2 linked regions of the Gloeothece verrucosa PCC 7822 genome follow. The protein of the gene in region 1 interacts with the protein of each later gene in a pairwise test. Links are inferred from orthologs where the notes say so. Each region holds a gene or a part of one and is shown on either strand. Other genes may lie near its edges. The genes, in order: CYAN7822_RS23750 and lpdA.

Evidence for each region.
Region 2: the proteins of CYAN7822_RS23750 (region 1) and lpdA interact in binary tests that used the Escherichia coli proteins (3 or more experiments, as listed by UniProt). The link is inferred for Gloeothece verrucosa PCC 7822 from one-to-one orthologs.

The regions. Positions count from the first base shown.
Region 1 is NC_014501.1:5,283,166-5,286,408, forward strand. The notes cover bases 153-3,068. They hold CYAN7822_RS23750 (dihydrolipoamide acetyltransferase family protein), read left to right. Parts: upstream 153-911; coding sequence 912-2,225; downstream 2,226-3,068. Other genes in these bases: CYAN7822_RS23745 (3-hydroxybutyrate dehydrogenase), read right to left, coding at 153-710; CYAN7822_RS23755 (DUF29 domain-containing protein), read left to right, coding at 2,281-2,712; CYAN7822_RS23760 (elongation factor G), read right to left, coding at 2,835-3,068. Also shown: more of CYAN7822_RS23745, read right to left, coding at 1-152; more of CYAN7822_RS23760, read right to left, coding at 3,069-3,243. UniProt on the Escherichia coli protein: E2 component of the 2-oxoglutarate dehydrogenase (OGDH) complex which catalyzes the second step in the conversion of 2-oxoglutarate to succinyl-CoA and CO(2).
Region 2 is NC_014501.1:2,101,069-2,104,238, reverse strand. Bases 256-3,098 are described here. They hold lpdA (dihydrolipoyl dehydrogenase), read left to right. Parts: upstream 256-880; coding sequence 881-2,317; downstream 2,318-3,098. Other genes in these bases: CYAN7822_RS09310 (pentapeptide repeat-containing protein), read right to left, coding at 2,419-3,098; CYAN7822_RS09320 (hypothetical protein), read left to right, coding at 363-824; CYAN7822_RS09325 (hypothetical protein), read left to right, coding at 256-346. Outside these bases: more of CYAN7822_RS09325, read left to right, coding at 68-255; more of CYAN7822_RS09310, read right to left, coding at 3,099-3,170. UniProt on the Escherichia coli protein: Lipoamide dehydrogenase is a component of the glycine cleavage system as well as of the alpha-ketoacid dehydrogenase complexes.

The sequences.
Region 1 (3,243 bases):
CAAGCCTCGGGACTACATAAAAAAGCCACATAATTGGCCACATCTTCAGGTTCAAAAAGCCTTTGCTGTTTAATGACCGTTTTTCGTCCAAAGACTTTTTCTTCCACTTCTTCGGGTGAAATCCCTAACGTGCGAGATTGATCGATAATTTGCTGTTCTACTAAAGGAGTTCGCACATAAGCCGGACAGATAGTATTACAAGTTAACCCATGTTCACCGCCCTCAAGAGCAACCACTTTAGTAAACCCCACTAGACCATGTTTAGCACTGACATAACCCACCTTAAACGGACTGGCGGTTAAACTATGAACACTACCAATATTAACAATCCGTCCCTGCCCTGACTTAATCAAATAAGACCAAGCATATTTAGTTAATAAAAAAGGCGCACTCAACATCAGAGCAATCATTTTATCCCAAGTCTCTTCAGGAAAATCAGCCACAGGGTCTATATGTTGAAATCCCGCATTATTAATTAAAATATCCAGTTGTCCGTATTGCTCTACCGTTTTTTCGACAGCGCGGCGACAATCAGCCGGTTGTGTTAAATCGGCTTTAATAAAATATCCTTGTAACTGGTGAGCGGCTTGTTGCCCTTTATCTTCTTGAGTATCCACAATCGCCACTTTGATATCGACTTGAGCCAGTTTAGCCGCACAAGCGCGACCAATTCCACTAGCAGCACCAGTAATTAAAGCAACTCTCGTCATCACCCCACCTCCATAGAATCATGGAAAAATTAAAATTCAAAAGGCAAAAAACTTCTTTTTTTATATTAATTGACAGACCGGAAATCTAACTAACGAGCCTAACTCGAGATCACTGACAGGTCAATGATTATGATAGAATGCGACTTGGCTTAAGAATTTTTGCTCCTATACTGTCCACCTATTCTATTAGCAGACCACGCCATGATCCACGATATATTTATGCCGGCTCTCAGTTCCACCATGACCGAAGGGAAAATCGTCTCTTGGGTAAAATCTCCTGGAGACAAAGTGGCTAAAGGGGAAACAGTGGTCGTAGTGGAGTCGGACAAGGCCGACATGGACGTTGAATCATTCTTTGATGGCTATTTAGCGGCAATCATCGTTAATGCTGGAGAAGAAGCTCCCGTCGGTGCAGCCATCGCTCTTGTTGCTGAAACCCAAGAAGAAATCAAAGAGGCCCAAGCCAAAGCGGCTGCGGCTCAAGGAAATTCGGGAGCGACAGTCAGCGAAACCCCATCCGCCCCAGAACCGGCCCCTGAACCCGTTTTAGCCGCCGCCGGTGGAGTCTCTTCTGCCCCGAGTCAAAGCAATGGTCGTCTTGTGGCCTCTCCGAGAGCGAAAAAACTCGCGAAAGAGCTAGGTATTGACATCAAAAGTCTACAAGGCAGTGGGCCTTTTGGCAGAATTACCGGAGAAGATGTAGAACGGGCTGCCGGTAAAGTTTCTCCACCGGAGCCGGCTCCGATTTCCAAGCCAGCACCGAGCCAGGTTCCGGTGGCGATTCCCACCCCTTCTGCTCAACCGGTGGTGCCTGCGGTGGCGGCCCCGGCTGGTGCTGCAAGCGGCGAAGTAGTGGGCTTTAATACCCTACAAAAAGCCGTAGTACAGAACATGGTAGCCAGTATGCAGGCTCCTCAGTTCCGGGTAGGATACACCATTACTACTGATGCTCTCGATGAACTCTATAAAAAAGTTAAGAGCAAAGGGGTAACCATGACAGCTTTATTAGCTAAAGCGGTAGCGGTTACTTTACAAAAACATCCCGTTGTCAATGCGAGTTATACCGATAAAGGCATACAATACCACTCATCGATTAATATTGCCGTCGCAGTAGCGATGCCGGGTGGTGGGTTAATTACCCCTGTACTGCAACAAGCGGACCAAACAGATTTGTATTCTCTGTCTCGTCAGTGGAAAGATTTGGTAGAGCGTGCCCGACTCAAACAACTGCAACCCGAAGAATATAGTAGCGGCACTTTTACAATTTCTAATTTGGGAATGTTTGGCGTTGATCGTTTTGATGCTATCCTGCCGGTTGGACAAGGGTCGATCTTAGCCATCGGTGCTTCTCGTCCTCAAGTGGTTGCCACTGCTGAAGGGCTTTTAGGGGTTAAGCGTCAAATGTGCGTTAATATTACCTGTGATCACCGGGTGATTTATGGGGCTGATGCGGCGGCTTTCCTACAAGATTTGGCTAAGTTGATCGAAACTAATCCCCAATCTTTAACCCTTTAATATATATAAAGTAGAGATGTTGCTCTTACGTCTCTACCATTAAGGGGTTAATTTGATGACATCATACGATACTGACTATTACCAATGGACACAGCAACAAGTTGATGCCATGCGGCGTAGAGAATTAGAGGAGATCGATTGGCTCAATTTGATTGAGGAGATAGAAGGCTTAGGTAAAAGCGAAAAGCGAAAACTAGAAAGTTATCTGGCCCGCCTTCTTGACCATCTGTTAAAATTATCTTTCTGGGAATCAGAAAAGCTCTACAATAAAAGCCATTGGGAAACTGAGGTGGCTAACTTTCGTTATGAGATTGAAAAGATTTTGAAAGAAAATCCCTCCTTAGCTAATCTTGTTGAGCCAATTTGGGATGAGATTTATGACAAACGCCTTAAAATTTTGTCTAGAAGTTTTTCTATCCCGAATCATCCGAAAATTTCTATTACCACTGCTCTCGATGATGAGTGGTTTCCTTCTAATCTTGAATAATAATATAGCGTTAGTTTTGAAAAATACTATAACCCACTAACACGCTTTTATGTGAGTGGGTTATACTTTGTTTCTCTAGCCGCATCAAGTGCGGGTGTAGGCGTTTTTAAAGAGAGAAACGATTAATGTTTCCCATTGCCATTACTCGCCGCCAGGACAGTTTCAGTTAACTTATCCGGCACTTCTTGTAAATGGTCAAAATCCCAATTAAAGAAGCCGACCCCCATCGTCAGGGAACGCAACTCAATAATAAAGTTTTGCATTTCTGCTTGAGGTAAATAAGCCGTCACCTGGTCCCAACCTTTCCAACCGGATATCCCTTCATAACCGAGAATTTGTCCTCGTCGTCCGGTGACTAATTGCAACACTTTCGAGGTAAACTCAGTAGGAGCCGATACCGTGATCGCTAAAATGGGTTCTAACAGCACAGGGCCACATTTAGGCATTCCCTCAGTCATAGCCAGTCGGGCGGCTTGTTTAAACGCTTGTTCAGAACTATCAACCGTGTGGTAAGAACCATCGGTCAGCGTC
Region 2 (3,170 bases), 3.2 Mb from region 1 along the record:
CGAGTCAACTTTATTTTATCATACAAATTAGTTGATAATTCGACAAAAACTAATAATAAAAAAACTCATGGCGACCGATTTACAGCAATTAGAAATCATTGTCAAAAAAATTGGAGAGGCAGTTCTAGCGACTACTGAAACAGTAGAACGTCTCGCCGAGAAATTAGATGCTTTAGCGGCTCAAGTTCAAAATCAAAGTCAACAACAAAGTTACCAGATATTTGCTTTAACAGAAGCCCTGCAAACTTTGGTAGACAGTCAAGCTCAATCCAAAGAACAGCTTGATCAATTAACAGAAGTCCTACGGATTTTTGTTAAACTATTGAACAGTGAAAACCCTCAATAAAAAACTCCTAGTCAAGATGCTTATAAAACGCGGTATTTGTCAAAAAATCGGTCAAACCAAAAAAATAATAGCCTTAGTAATCCTGTTGAATTATTTAATAAGCGGCTGTGCGGAAAGTAAGTCATTTCAATGCCAAAAAATTTTTAAAATGGCTGATGAAATAACCAAAGAAACAAAAACCCTAACAAAAAGTGGACAGGAAATTGATATGAAAACTTGGTTGGCGGCGGCGGATGAAATAGAACAAGCCGCACAAAATATAGAAAAAATGGAAATTAGTGATCCAACGTTACAAGAGTATAAAGTCGGGTTTGCTCAAATTTATCGAGATTATGCAGAAGCGACTCGGGAAATCGTTAAAGTTTGGGAAACTAAAGATAGAATTGCGGCTAAAGCGGCACAAGAAAAAGTCAGACGAGCCAGCAAAAGAGAACGAGAATTAGGAGAAAAAATTAATACCTACTGCAAGGGTGAGTAAAAGTTATCAATTTCAGCCTAAAATAGATCATCAAAAACTTAAATACAGGAGAGGTTATGAGTGACCAGTTTGATTATGATTTAGTGATTATAGGTGCAGGAGTAGGAGGACATGGAGCCGCTCTACATGCGGTAAAATGTGGGCTGAAAACGGCTATCATTGAAGCAAAAGATATGGGGGGAACTTGTGTTAACCGAGGTTGTATCCCCTCAAAAGCCCTATTAGCCGCATCCGGACGAGTCAGAGAGTTAAGAGATACTGATCATCTCAAGAGTTTGGGAATTAACATTAATGGAATTGATTATGATCAACAAGCTATCGCCAATCATGCCAATAATTTAGTCGATAAAATTCGAGGAGATCTCACCAACAGTCTCAAACGTCTTAAGGTAGAGACAATTCGCGGTTGGGGAAAATTGGTAGATGTGCAAAAAGTAAGTGTTATTACGGATAACGGCGAAAAAATTCTCACCGCCCGAGATATATTATTCTGTCCGGGATCTAATCCTTTTGTTCCCCCAGGAATCACGGTAGATCATCAAACGGTTTTCACCAGTGACGAAGCGGTCAAATTAGCCAATTTACCCCAGTGGATCGCGATAATTGGAAGCGGCTATATAGGATTAGAATTCTCTGATATTTACACCGCCCTAGGCTGTGAAGTGACCATGATCGAAGCCCTAGATACCCTAATGCCAGGATTCGATCCAGAAATTTCTAAGTTAGCTGAAAGAATTTTAATTAAATCCCGTGATATTGAAACTTATGTCGGAACTTTGGCGAAAACAGTCAAGCCGGGTTCTCCTGTGGTGATTGAACTGGCAGATGCGAAAACCAAAGAAATTATCGATACCATTGAGGTAGACGCTTGTTTAGTGGCCACAGGGCGGGTTCCTGCCACGAAAAACTTAGGCTTAGAAACCATTGGGGTAGAACTCGATCGGCGTGGGTTTATCCCGGTGAATGACAAAATGGCGGTTCTTCGAGACGGTGAACCGGTTCCCCATCTCTGGGCCGTGGGAGATGCAACGGGTAAAATGATGTTAGCTCATGCCGCTTCAGGACAAGGGGTTGTGGCAGTAGAAAATATCTGTGGACGCGAGAAAACTATTGACTATCGCAGTATCCCGGCAGCCGCTTTTACCCATCCAGAAATTAGCTATGTCGGCTTTACTGAACCAGCAGCGCGAGAATTAGGCGAACAGGAAGGTTTTGAAGTGGCTACGGCTAAAACCTATTTTAAAGGCAATTCTAAAGCCTTAGCCGAAGGAGAAACCGAAGGGATGGCTAAAGTTGTCTATCGTAAAGACAATGGCGAAGTGTTGGGTGTTCATATTATTGGAATTCATGCTTCTGACTTAATTCAAGAGGCGGCTAATGCTATCGCGACTCGTTCCTCTGTGCAAAATCTCGCCTTTAATGTTCATACCCATCCGACTCTCAGTGAAGTCCTAGATGAGGCTTATAAACGCGCAGAAGTTGCACTACCTTAAGCTGAGTTCGATGATTCTTTAAAAAAGGTTATCTGAATGGGGAAAAGGTTAAACGAAGGTCTACTTTGCGCCTTTCCCCGATTCTCTGTTACTTTGTTATCTTAACTAATTAGGTTTTTTAATCTTTCAGCCCTTAATTTATGTTGAGCCAATTCTTGGCTATGGGGAGATTCTTGGGGGTTTTCTGATAATGGGTTATTATTCAAGCGGGTTGGAAAAGTTCGTGAAACCCATTTGGATTGTTGATAGCTTTGATTAACGTCACTGGAGATTAAATTTTTCAAAGAAATCTCAGCAAAGGATTTTTGTTCTTCAGGTTTTGAAGATTCGCTGTCGGTGATCATGCCTTCTAATTCGGTTTCTTGGTTAATTGTCCAGTTAGATAAGGTGGCTTTGATTAATTTGACTTCTCTAAAGTTCGTCTTGAAGGCGATAATATCTTGTACCACTGCTTGAGTTAGGTTAGCTTTTTCTAAATTGGCTTCGCTCAATTGAGTTTTAATCAGAATTGCTTTTTGTAAATCTGCTCGGAGCAACTTAGCCCTTTCTAGGCGGGTTTCTCTTAAGCAAGCTTCCAATAAATAGGCTTTGTATAAATTGGCTTCCCTGAGATCGGCTCCACTTAGATCAGCCAAACTTAAATAAGCTTTGCTCAAATTCGCATCAGTCAATATGGCTTGGGATAGATTAGCTTGAATGAGGTCCGCTTCAGACAAATTAGTCTGTTTTAATTGCGCTTGTTGTAAGTTGGCTTTTCTCAACTGAGCTTTATGCAGATTAGCTCCACTTAAATCAGCTTTACTTAAGTTAGCTCCACTTAAATTAGCTTCACTTAAATTAACTTGTCTTAGAT